3 regions of the Sphingopyxis sp. BE235 genome follow, and region 3 is predicted to be linked to each of the others. Evidence: riboswitches for the same ligand, from Rfam matches in the RefSeq annotation. Region 3 holds a riboswitch; each other region holds the start of a gene.

Region 1 (3,956 bases), on a different contig from region 3:
CATTGCTCGCATTGTCATAGCTTTTGCCCGACCAGCGCACCGCCGCACCGAGTTCGAGCCCGAAGCCGAAGGCATAGCTCGCCGAGGCGTTGGCGGTGTTGCGCGGGCGGCGCGGCAGCCATTTGCCGAAATTGGCGGTGCCTTCGGAGCGGTCCTCGGCGACGATCCAGCTGGCATTACCGTCGAGCGTCAGCCCGCCGAGCGTCAGCGCCGCGGACGCCTCGACGCCATGCGCTTCGCTGCGCGCGACATTCAGATAATAGCCGAAGCGCGGGGTCGCCGGGCTGCTGCCGGGCACCGTGCAGAGCGGATCGGTCGAGGTCGGAAAGCTGCAGCTGTTGAAGATGATCTGGTTCGTCGTCGTGCGGTGGAACCAGCTCGCGCCGACGACGAGCTTGCGGTCGAACAGATGCTGCTCGATGCCGGCTTCCCAGCCATGCGCTTCTTCGGGGTCGAGCCCGACATTCCCATATTCACTGAACAGCTGATAAAGCGACGGCGCCTTGAAGCCTTCGCCATAGCTGGCGCGCAGCACGGTGCCGGTGGCGAGACGCCAGACGCCGCCCGCCGCGAACAAGGTTTGCCCGCCGTAGCGGTCGTGATCGTCATAGCGGACGCCGCCGTTGAGCGTCAGGCCGTCGATCGGCTCGATGCTCAATTGACCATAAGCGCTCGTGAGTTCGGCCTTGCCGCGCACGAACGCCGGAAGCGGGGTCGCCAGCGATGCCGAGGGCGAACGGCTGCGGAAGTCCGAGCGTTCATTCTCGACCCCGAAGATCGCGGTGATGCGATCGGTAAAATCGAAGCTGCCCTGATATTCCCAGCGCTTGTTCTGGCCGTCGGCCTCGAAGCTCTGCGGACGCGCGCGGTCGGGATTGAAATTATCGCGGTTGGTGTCGGTATAGGCAAAAGCGACGCGGTTGCGGAACCGCCCGTCGACGAGGTCGAAATTGAGCCCCGCATAGCCGACGAATTCCTTGTTGAGCCCATAGTCGTTGCTGTCGGTATTGAAGCCGTCGAATTCGACGCGGCCGCTCGAATAATAGCCGCGGACCTCGGCGCTGACATTGTCGGCGAGCGCCAGTTCGGCGCGGCCCGAAAGATTAGTGTTGCGATAGCCGTCGCGCTCGACCCCGCCGAACGCCTTGGCGTGCGACGAAATGCCGTCGGTGGTGAAGCGCTGGCCGCCGAGGCGCCAGGCGAGCGGGCCGGTACGGCCGCCGATCGCCGCGCGCGCGCTCACCGTCTCGCGCGACCCGGCCTCGAGGTCGAAGCTGCCTTCGAGAGATTTTTCGGGCGAGGCGGTGACGATGTTGACAACCCCGCCGATCGCCTGGCTGCCCCACAGGATCGACTGCGGGCCGCGCAGCACCTCGATCCGGTCGATATCGCCGACGAGCAGGTTGGCGAAGTTGAAGCCGCCGCCGGTCGACGACGGATCGTTGAGCTTCACCCCATCGATCACGACGACGGTGTGCTCCGATTCGGCGCCGCGGATGCGCAGCGAGGTCGAGGTGCCGTAGCCGCCGTTGCGCGCAATGCTGATGCCGGGCGTGCGGAGCAGCAGCTCGGTGACGCCGATATCCTGCGCGCGGTCGATCGCTTCCTTGTCGAGCACGGCGATCGACGACGGCACTTCGTCGAGCGTCAGCGGCGTGCGCGTCGCGGTGACGATGATGCTGTCGCCGTCGGCGGCGACGGCGTGCGCGGTCGACGCTTCGTCGGCGAACGCAGCGGAGGATGCCGCAACGGCGGCGAGGCAGATCGAACTTCGGAAAAACACTTTAAACACAGGATAACCCCTCGACAATGCCGCTCACGAACACGGTCGATGCGGTTGTCCCGGGGACACACGACATCGCCCGCGCCCATGCGCGGCCAAGCTTGTCGTCATGCGGGTTCACCCCCGTCCGCCCGGCACACCCTGTCCGCGCGAAAGACGACGGCGACGGGCAGGTCTCCTGGCTTGCGGGTCAGCGCCGGTCGGCCGCCTTCTCGGGACCGAAATCCCAATGGCAAGTGGCCGATGGCTCGCCGCGTACAGTTGCAGGGGCAGCCGGGGTTTTCCCGTTCCCTCTTAGTCCCCGTCGCCGGGGAACCTGTCGCTTGCCGCGGCCGTTAGCCCCTTTTTCGGGCCGCGGTCAATTGCTGCGATGCAGCAGGGGGCGATCAGAACAGCCCGGGCAGTTCGCGCTGCGCCGCGCTCGGCCGCTCGGGGGTCAGCATTTCGGGCTCGGCGAGCACGCGCGCGCTCCGGCTCCGCGCCGCCGCCCCCGCGCTGGCGTCGGCGATCCGCGTGGTACAGGCGGTGCCCGACAGGAAGCCGATCGCGGCGCGGATCGATGCCTCGCGCGGGTCGCCGAGCGGGACGGTCAGATCGTCGCTCGCAGCGCAGCTGTTCGTGATTTTCGGAGCGAGGCCGTCATAATAGTCGCCCGCGCCGGCCGAATTGGCCGTCGCAAAGGCGACGACGCGCATGCGGTCGTCGCATTCGGCCTTGTCGAGCGCGATCTGGCCGACCGGCTTGCCATAGGTGTTGCCGCCGACCAGCGTCATATTGGTGCCGAGATAGGGCAGCATCGAATTGATCACGAGTTCGCTCGCCGATGCGGTCGACGCGGTGCCGATAAAGGCGATGCGCGTCGGCGCGATCGACTGGCTTACCGGCGCAAAGCGGTGCTCGTCATTCTCTGCGGATTTGTTCGGACGAAAACGGGTCTGCGAGAAGAGTTGCCCGGCGCGATTTGCGCCCATCAGGTCGCCCATCAGATTGGCCGTCGAAACGAGGCCGCCGCCATTGTAACGGAAATCGATGATGATGTCGGTCACGCCGCGCGCGCCGAAATCGGCGAAGGCCGCCTTCAACTGGTCGTCCGCCGACGAGATGAAGGTGCGCAGGTTCAGATAGCCGTAGCTGCGGCCGCCCTCGTTGATGATCTTTGCGCCATAGCGGTCCGAAACCGGATCGAGCGAATAATCGGCTTTGGCAACGGTGACGTCGCGCGTGCCGGCCGCGTCGGTGATGCGCAGCACGCGGCTGACCCCGGGGTCGTTAGGGCCGAGTGCATTGGTGAGGCCCGCGGTTCCTTCGGCGGCGACGATGCTCGCCACGCTACGCAAATTTCCGCTGTTCGTGCCGATGGCGACGATCGCGGTGCCGCGGTCGATCCCGGCAGCAAAAGCCGGCGCGCCCTCATAGGCTTCCGCGATGAGGATGCGCTGACCCGCCGCATCATAGGTCATGCGGACGCCAAACCCCGCGCTCGACCCACTGGCGTAGAAGGCGTTCTCCTCGGCGATCGAGGTGATGTAGGTAAAGAAACGATCCTTGTTCAGCGCGCGCGCCGGGGCGACGAGCGCGTCGATATAGGATTCGACATTGCTATGGCTCGCCGCGCTGACGTTCGCGACGTCGCTGGGGAACAGATACCATTCGTCGATCACCGCTTTCGCAAAAGCCTGGCGCGACGCCAGCGCGCAAGTGGCGGTCGGGGTCGGGGTCGGGGTAGGGGTTGGCGTTGGGGTGACCGTGACGGCGCCGCCGCTTCCGGGGGTGCTCGAACCACCCCCGCCGCCGCACGATGCCAGCATCAGCGCGGCGAGCGTCACAGCCGCGACCGACTGCCCCGACTTGGCCATCAAAATTCTCCCCCGGATCGACCCATTACACTGTTTATTCCGCGTCCTTGCTCCGGCCCTTGAAGCCTTGGGCGATGACATAGAGCTCGGGCGACCCCTTGCGGCTCGCCGGCGGTTTGGCGTGCTTTACCGTTGTGAAGTGACGTTTTAGTAGAGTCAGCAGCGTGTGATCCGCCCCGCCCGCGAACACCTTGGCCACAAACGCGCCGCCGGGCAGCAGATTCTGCACCGCGAAATCGGCGGCGGTTTCGGCAAGGCCGATCGTGCGCAGATGGTCAGTCTGTTGATGGCCGACGGTGTTCGCCGCCATGTCCGAA
Region 2 (3,956 bases), 120 kb from region 3:
GCTACAACCGCTGGCCCGGCGCGTTCGACCGCATGACGCACAAGCAGCAGGCCGAATGGGACGCGCTGATGCAGCCCGACAACGACCGGATGAACGCGGCGAAGCTCGCGGGACAGGACATGGCGCGCTGGAAATATCAGCGCTACATGCAGCAATATCTCGGCACCGTCGCCGCGGTCGACGAGGGCGTCGGCGCGGTGCTCGACTATCTGAAGGACAGCGGCCTCGATCGGAATACGATCGTCGTCTACACATCGGATCAGGGCTTTTACCTCGGCGAACATGGCTGGTTCGACAAGCGCTTCATCTATGAAGAATCGATGCGGACGCCGTTCCTGATCCAATATCCAGGTCATATCCGTCCCGGAACCCGCATTACCGCGCCGATCCAGAATATCGACTATGCGCCGACCTTCCTCGATTTTGCCGGGGTGAAGGGTCCGGGCACCATCCAGGGCCGGTCGATGCGCGCACTTTTCGCCGCCCGTCCACCCGCCGACTGGCGCAAGGAGGTCTATTATCATTATTATGAATATCCGGGCTTTCATTCGGTTCGCGCGCATTATGGCGTGCGCGGCGAGCGCTACAAACTCGTGCGCTTTTACGGCGCCGACATCGATGCCTGGGAATTCTATGATCTGAAGACCGACCCCGGCGAAATGCACAACCGCTTCGACGACCCGGCGATGAAGGCGCCGATCGCTACAATGAAGCGGAAGCTGGTCGAACTTCGGCGCCAGTATCAGGACGATAGCGGACCCTCGATCTAGGCCGGCGACTTGTCGCGGGGGCCAAGCGGGGTTAGGCGCAGATACGTGAGTCCCGACACGCCACCCCCGCCCTCCGCGCTCGCGCCGTTCCGCTACCCGGCGTTTCGCGCGATCTGGATCGCGAACCTCGCGTCGAACATGGGGTCGATGATCCAGTCGGTCGCCGCCGCGTGGCTGATGACCGAACTCACCCAATCGCACCTGCTGATCGCGCTGGTACAGGCGGGCGCCACAATCCCGATCCTGCTGCTCGGTATCTTCGCGGGCGCGATCGCGGACAATTTCGACCGGCGGCGCGTGATGCTCGCGGCGCAAACGGGGATGCTCATCGTCTCGGCGGCGTTGACGCTGACGACCTATCTCGACGCGATCACGCCGCTGAGCCTGCTCTTCTTCACCCTCGCGGTCGGGTGCGGGACCGCGCTCAACGGCCCGGCGTGGCAGGCGTCGGTGCGGCTGCAGGTCGGGCCGAGGGACCTGCCGCAGGCGATCGCGCTCAACACCATCGCGTACAACCTTGCGCGCAGCGTCGGCCCGGCGCTCGGCGGCCTGCTGATCTCGATTGTCGGCACGGCCGCCGCCTTTGGGCTCAATGCGATCAGCTATATCGTGCTGATCGTCGTGCTGCTGCGCTGGCATCCCGAAACCACGCCGCGGCGCCGCACTTCGATGCTGACCGCGATCGCCGCGGGCATAAGTTTCTGCGCGCATTCGGACCCGGTACGCCGCGTGCTGATCCGCGGCTTCGCGTTCGGCTTTGGCGCCGCGGGGTTTCAGGCGCTGCTGCCCTCGCTCGTCCGCGACCGGTTGCACGGGACCGAGGTCATCTATGGGCTATGCCTTGCCGCCTTCGGCGCGGGGTCGATCTTCGGTGCGCTGTTGGTGAGTTCGGCGCGGCACCGCTGGGGCAGCGACCGGGTGGTGACCGCCGCCTCGCTGATCTTTGCCGCCGCGATGCTGCCGGTCGCGCTCACGACAGGCCTTCCATGGGTCATCGTTGCCGCCTTCGTCGCGGGCGGGGCGTGGGTGTCGACGCTGACGACGCTCAACGTCGCGATGCAACTCCGTTCGCCCGAGGAAATCCTCGGCCGCTGCCTGTCGATCTATCAGGCGGTAACCTTCGGCGCGATGGCGCTCGGCGCCTATGCGCTCGGGCTGATCGCCGATCTGGCGTCACTACCGGCCGCGATCCTGATTTCGGCCGGCTGGCTGATCCTCTCGGCGCTCGTGCTGCGCTTTGTCGCGCCGATGCCGCGGCGCGACGAAGGCAGGTTGTTGCCCTAGACGCGCGGCCTTCCATAACACGCATAGAGCGTCGGCAGCGCGAACAGGGTAAGCAGCCTCGGCGCGATGGGGTGGGCGCGGCGATGATCGTCGAACGGCAATAGGCATTGCGAAAAAGCGCGGCTCCTTTATGGGCTGCGCGGGCGGGGCTTGCCCCGCGCATGATCGCGTCGGTGCCCGAGAGGGCTTAAAATGGGAACGCGGTAACGGGGTTCGTCCTGAACCCCCGAAGCCGAGGCTGTCCCTGCAACTGTAAGCGGCGAGCGCGATGCACCGGTCCGAAACTTTCGGATCAGCCACTGGGGCCACCCTGGGAAGGCGTGCATCAAGCCCTGACCCGCGAGCCAGGAGACCTGCCGGCGTGGGTCGCTCAATGCCCTGGCCCAGGGAAAGGCCGCGGCACGGAGACATCCGTCGAGCGACGACCAAGCGGCTGGAGCCGCTTCGGTGCCGGAGGCGCAGGCATTACGCCGCTTGCGACGCCAGCACCGGTCGATCGCGCCCGCGCATCGGCAGGCTCCGCCTTCGTTGCCGGCGTGCGGGGGTCTTCCCATGAAAACGCGTACCGACGCCGAACACACGGCGAAGATGAAGAAAATCCAGGCCGCGCAGGCGAAGAAGGTCGCGACGAAAACCGTCGAAAAGGGCCTGATCATCGTCCACACCGGCCCCGGCAAGGGCAAGACGTCGGCCGCACTTGGCATGGCGGTGCGCGCGATCGGCCACGGCATGAAGGTCGGCGTCATCCAGTTCGTGAAGGGCGCGATGGCGACGGGCGAGAAAGCGGTGTTCGACCGCTTCCCGGACCTGATCGAGTTCAAGCCGATGGGCGAAGGCTTCACCTGGGACACGCAGGACCGCACGCGCGACATCGCGGTGGCGCGCGAAGCGTGGGACGAGGTCAAGCGGATGATCGCCGACCCAGGCTATGCGATGGTCATCGCCGACGAGCTCAATATCGTGCTGCGTTACGACTATCTGCCGGTCGATGAGGTTCTCGAAGCGCTCGCCGCCAAGCCGGAGATGACGCATGTCATTATCACCGGCCGCAATGCGCCGCAGGAGCTGATCGACGCCGCCGATCTGGTGACCGAAATGGCGCAGGTGAAGCATCCGTTCCGCGAACAGAATGTGAAGGCGCAGCGGGGGATCGAGTTCTGATGCGACGGCGCGGCATGCTGGCGCTTGCTGTGCTGTCAGGCGGCGCGGGTCTGTTGTGGGCTGCCTCCCCCGCCCAGCCCACAAAAGCCCCGGCGATTCCGCAGCGCATCGTGTCGATCAACCTGTGCGCCGATCAGCTCGTTCTCGCGCTCGCCGATCGGGAGCAGATCGCGGGGCTGACGAAGAATGCAACCGACATCGAAATGTCGGGCGAGGCGGCGAGGGCGCACGGCATCCCGCTGCTGAGCAATTCGGCCGAGCAGATATTGGCGATCGAGCCCGACCTGATCGTCGGCATGCCGGCGAGCCGCAGCGCGGCGCTGGCGGCGCTACCCAAGCATACCTATCCGCTACTCGACCTCGCCACCGCAAACACCGTCGATGAAATCTACACCTCGATCCGCGAAACCGCGGCGGCGGTCGGCCATCCCGAGCGCGGCACGGCGCTGATCGCGCGGATGGAGCGTGAGCTGGCGGGCCTGCCGAAGCCGGGGAAGGGCCGCGTCGCCGCCTATTACCAGCGGCGCGGTTATATGACCGGGACGGGCACGCTGATCGACGAGCTGATGACGCGCGTCGGCCTCGTCAACCTCGCGGGCAAGCTCGGCAAGCCGCCGCTCTCGCAGCTCAGCCTCGAAGAGATGGTCGCGGCGGAACCCGACTTCCTGATCGTCGAAAGCGCGACCGACAAGGTGACTGACCAGGGGAGTGAAATGCTGCATCATCCGGCGCTCAAGGACA
Region 3 (3,956 bases):
CTCCTCGGCGAGCGGGCGAACGGCGCGCGGGCGGCGGTCGGGACCGACCGCGACGAAAATGAAGACCGCCTGCGTGACCTTGTTATCCTCGTCGGCGTGGCGATCGCGCGCCCAGGCTCCTACTTCGACGTGCATCGAGGTGCGGCCGACTTTGACGAGGCGCCCGAACACCGACACCTCGTCGCCGACGAAGACGGGGCGGTGGAAGGACATGCCTTCCACCGAGATCGTCACCGCGCGGCCGCGTGCGTGGCGCGAGGCCACCGACGACGCCGCAAGGTCCATCTGCGCCATCAGCCAGCCGCCGAAGATGTCGCCGTAAACATTGGCGTTGGCGGGCATCGCGGTAACGCGGACGGCGGGCTGGCCGGTCGGCATGGCAGGCTCAGTTTGCATTATAGGCGCCCCGGATGCGCATCGCCTGCGCGGCGGCGACCATCGCGGTCAGCGCGGGGCGCACCTCGTCCCATTTGCGCGTCTTGAGCCCGCAGTCGGGGTTCACCCAGATCTGCGCGGCGGGGACATGTTTGCCGGCGAGGGTCAGGAGGTCGGTCATCTCGCGCTCCGCGGGGATGCGCGGGCTATGGATGTCGTAGACGCCGGGGCCGACCTCGTTCGGATAGGCGTAGGTGGCGAAGGCGTCGAGCAGCTCCATCTGCGACCGCGCGGTCTCGATCGAGATGACGTCGGCGTCCATCGCGCCGATCGCGCGGATGATGTCGTTGAACTCCGAATAGCACATATGCGTGTGGATCTGCGTGTCGTCGCGGACGCCGCTGGCGGTGATGCGGAAGCTTTCGACCGCCCAGTCGAGATAATGCTGCCATTCGCTGCGGCGAAGGGGGAGGCCTTCGCGCAGCGCGGCTTCGTCGATCTGGATGATCGCGGCGCCGGCCGCCTCGAGATCCTGCACCTCGTCGCGGATCGCGAGCGCGATCTGGCGGCAGCTCGTCTCGCGCGGCTGGTCGTCGCGGACGAACGACCAGTTGAGGATGGTGACGGGGCCGGTGAGCATGCCTTTCATCGGCCGGTCGGTCTGGTCCTGCGCATAGCGCCACCAGTCGACCGTCATCGGTGCGGGGCGCGAGACGTCGCCGTAGAGGATCGGCGGGCGGACGCAGCGCGAGCCATAGCTTTGCACCCAGCCGGCGCGGGTGAAGGCGAAGCCCGCGAGCTGCTCGCCGAAATATTGCACCATGTCGTTACGTTCGAACTCGCCGTGGACGAGGACGTCGAGGCCGATTTCCTCCTGCCATTTGACCGCCGCGCGCGTTTCGACGCGCAGATACCGGTCGTAGGCGGCATCGTCGATCTCGCCCTTGATATGCGCGGCGCGGGCTTTGCGGACCTCGGGGGTCTGCGGGAAGCTGCCGATCGTCGTGGTGGGGTAGGCGGGGAGGGCGAGGCGCTTTTGCTGGGCGTCGCGGCGCGCAGCGAAGGGAGAGGCGCGGTTGGTGGCGCTGTCATCGAGGGCCGCAAGGCGCTTTGCGACCGCGGGGTTGTGGATTTTCGGCGAGGTCTGGCGTGCGACCGCGGCGATGCGCGAGGCCGAGAAGGCGGCGAAGCTCGCGTCCTCGCCTTCGTTCAGCGCCTTGGCGAGCGCGGCAAGCTCTTCGATCTTTTGCGCCGCGAAGGCGAGCCACTGCGCGATTTCGGGGTCGAGCGACGTTTCGAGCACGAGGTCGACGGGGACGTGGAGGAGCGAGCAGGACGGAGCGAGGATGAGGTCGCGTTTGCCGGCGAGCTCCTTGAGCCGCCAGTAGAGGTCGGGGAGGTTGGCGCGCCAGATGTTGCGGCCGTCGACGACGCCGAGCGAGAGGAGGACGTGCGGCTGGAGCTTTGCGAGCGCGGGTTCGAGCTGGCCCGGCGCGCGGACGAGGTCGAGGTGGAGGCCGTGGACGGGAAGGTCGGCGACGAGACCCAGATTGTCGCCCAGACCGCCAAAATAGGTGGTGAGCATCAGCTTCGGCCCGCGGGTGGCGAGGCGGGCGTAGGCGCGCTCGAACGCGGTGCGTTGCTCCGCGCTGAGGTCGAGGACGAGGCAGGGTTCGTCGATCTGGACCCACTCGGCGCCGGCCTTGGCGAGGCGCGACAGGATTTCGGCGTAGGTGTCGAGGAGCCCAGGCAGCAGCGCGAGCGGTTCGACTGCCTTGCCCTTGGCGAGCATCAGATAGGAGACGGGGCCGAGGAGGACGGGGCGGGTCTGATAGCCGAGCGCCTTCGCTTCCTCAAATTCGCCGAAGATCTTGGTCGAGGCGATCTTGAATGTCTGACCCGCGGTGAGTTCGGGGACCATGAAATGATAGTTGGTGTCGAACCATTTGGTCATTTCCTGCGCGGTGGTGTCGTGGCTGTGGCCGCAGGCGGACGGCCCCTGCGCGCCGCGTGCCATTGCGAAATAAAGGTCGGGGTCGACGATCTCGCCGTCCCAGTCATAACGCGGCGGGACCGCGCCGATCAGCGCGCTGGTGTCGAGGACATGGTCGTAGAGCGAGAAGTCGTTCGACGGCAGGATGTCGGCGCCGAGTGCCTTTTGCCGCGTCCAATTGAGGGCGCGGAGGCCCGATGCGGCGGTCTGCAATTCGGCGAGGGTTGATTTGCCCGCCCAATAGCTTTCGAGCGCGAATTTGAGCTCGCGGCGAAGGCCGATGCGGGGGAAGCCGAGGGTGGCGACGCTGACAGTCATTTCTTCAAGCACCTTGCAAGGGGCAAGGCGCCGGGCAGACGAGCAGGCACGCGTCTGCGCCCGCAAAGCAAGGGTCGGGCGCAGCCATGCATGCGGCCTGACCGGACACCCCGCCGGAGGACGTATCTGACGAGGCAGGTCTCCTGGCTCACGGATCGACGCGGCGGTCTGGCCTTCCCGGTTCCTTGCGAACCAGTGACACATAGCGACCATCGCTCACCGCTTACAGTTGCGGGGGCAGCGCCGGTTTTGCACCGGCTTCCCGTCTTAGCTCCACGCCGTGCAACGGGCGCGGAGAACCTCGACAGGTTGAAACATAACGAAACGGCGGGCTCTGTCAACACACATATAAAGAATTCTTTATATGATATTTCCGGGGCACGGATCGGGCGGCGCCCCGGCCCGGCGCGCCATGCCATCGTCAAGTCGTTTGTCGATTCGAAATGGCGACCCGTCGAACGGACCGCTGATGATACTGGGCAGTATGACAATGATATGCCGTATATTTTCGAGGTCGTGCGCCGCCCTTCGTGGTGCCGTCCGTATGTCCGTGTGACGCAGGAGACGCATCGCCGACCCAATATTTCGCCCCCGGCGGCGGTCACGGCTGGGCCAGCCGTCGGGACTGCCCCCTTCGTTTCCCCCACCGAAGGCTCTCCCCCAATGAAGCTCCCCCAGCAAAACCCCAGCGGCTCCAACGACGGCGAATGCGACTGTCTGCCGCGTCCAGAAATACAAGCCGACAGGCCCGCGCTGACGACCTTTGTCCTGCGATACCAGGATGCCTGGTTCGGAATGGAAAAGCGTGTCGCGTTCGAGGCCGAAGATGTCGCGGCGGCGCTCGTGATGATGGAGCGCGAGCCGATTGGCGCGTGGGCCGAGCTCACGAGCGAGGGCGAACTGATCTGCCGCCGCGGGTATGAGCCGGGCGGCGCGGCCGGCTATTGGGTCGTCGACTGAGGCGCGGGGCGAGCCGCTCGCCACCGCCACCTCAGCCGCGCCCGCGGAGCCGCCGGACGAGCCGGAAGGCGCCATAAGCGAGCAGGCCGACAATCGAGCCGTATATCAGCACCCCGATCGCCACCATCTGCAGGTCGCGCCAGACGAGCGGCAGCGCGCTCGGCGGGGCGCCCAGGGTGCCATAGACGATAAGGGCCGCGCCAAGCCCGAGCCATTGCCGCACGCTGAGCGCAAAGCCGCGTGCGATCTTTTCGTGGCGCGTGAGCGTGCGCAACGGGGTGTGATGCGCGACCGCTTCCCACACCCGATA

Evidence for each region. A riboswitch is a leader RNA that binds a small molecule or an ion and turns the genes downstream of it on or off. The one in region 3 is predicted to bind cobalamin.
Region 1: it holds a riboswitch for cobalamin, as region 3 does, so the genes downstream of both, J2X38_RS01740 (TonB-dependent receptor domain-containing protein) here and metE (5-methyltetrahydropteroyltriglutamate--homocysteine S-methyltransferase) in region 3, are expected to answer to the same signal.
Region 2: it holds a riboswitch for cobalamin, as region 3 does, so the genes downstream of both, cobO (cob(I)yrinic acid a,c-diamide adenosyltransferase) here and metE (5-methyltetrahydropteroyltriglutamate--homocysteine S-methyltransferase) in region 3, are expected to answer to the same signal.

The regions. Positions count from the first base shown of each region.
Region 1 covers NZ_JAVDWC010000001.1:364,579-368,534, forward strand. The annotation lists gene J2X38_RS01740 (TonB-dependent receptor domain-containing protein) at 1-1,792, opposite strand, end outside; cobalamin riboswitch at 1,934-2,118, opposite strand; gene J2X38_RS01745 (S41 family peptidase) at 2,170-3,639, opposite strand; gene J2X38_RS01750 (RlmE family RNA methyltransferase) at 3,674-3,956, opposite strand, start outside.
Region 2 covers NZ_JAVDWC010000005.1:220,007-223,962, forward strand. The annotation lists gene J2X38_RS19535 (sulfatase) at 1-770, shown strand, start outside; gene J2X38_RS19540 (MFS transporter) at 816-2,054, shown strand; cobalamin riboswitch at 2,209-2,430, shown strand; gene cobO (cob(I)yrinic acid a,c-diamide adenosyltransferase) at 2,607-3,215, shown strand; gene J2X38_RS19550 (ABC transporter substrate-binding protein) at 3,215-3,956, shown strand, end outside.
Region 3 covers NZ_JAVDWC010000005.1:104,377-108,332, reverse strand. The annotation lists gene J2X38_RS18985 (acyl-CoA thioesterase) at 1-396, opposite strand, end outside; gene metE (5-methyltetrahydropteroyltriglutamate--homocysteine S-methyltransferase) at 386-2,686, opposite strand; cobalamin riboswitch at 2,802-3,005, opposite strand; gene J2X38_RS18975 (hypothetical protein) at 3,482-3,646, shown strand; gene J2X38_RS18970 (hypothetical protein) at 3,678-3,956, opposite strand, start outside.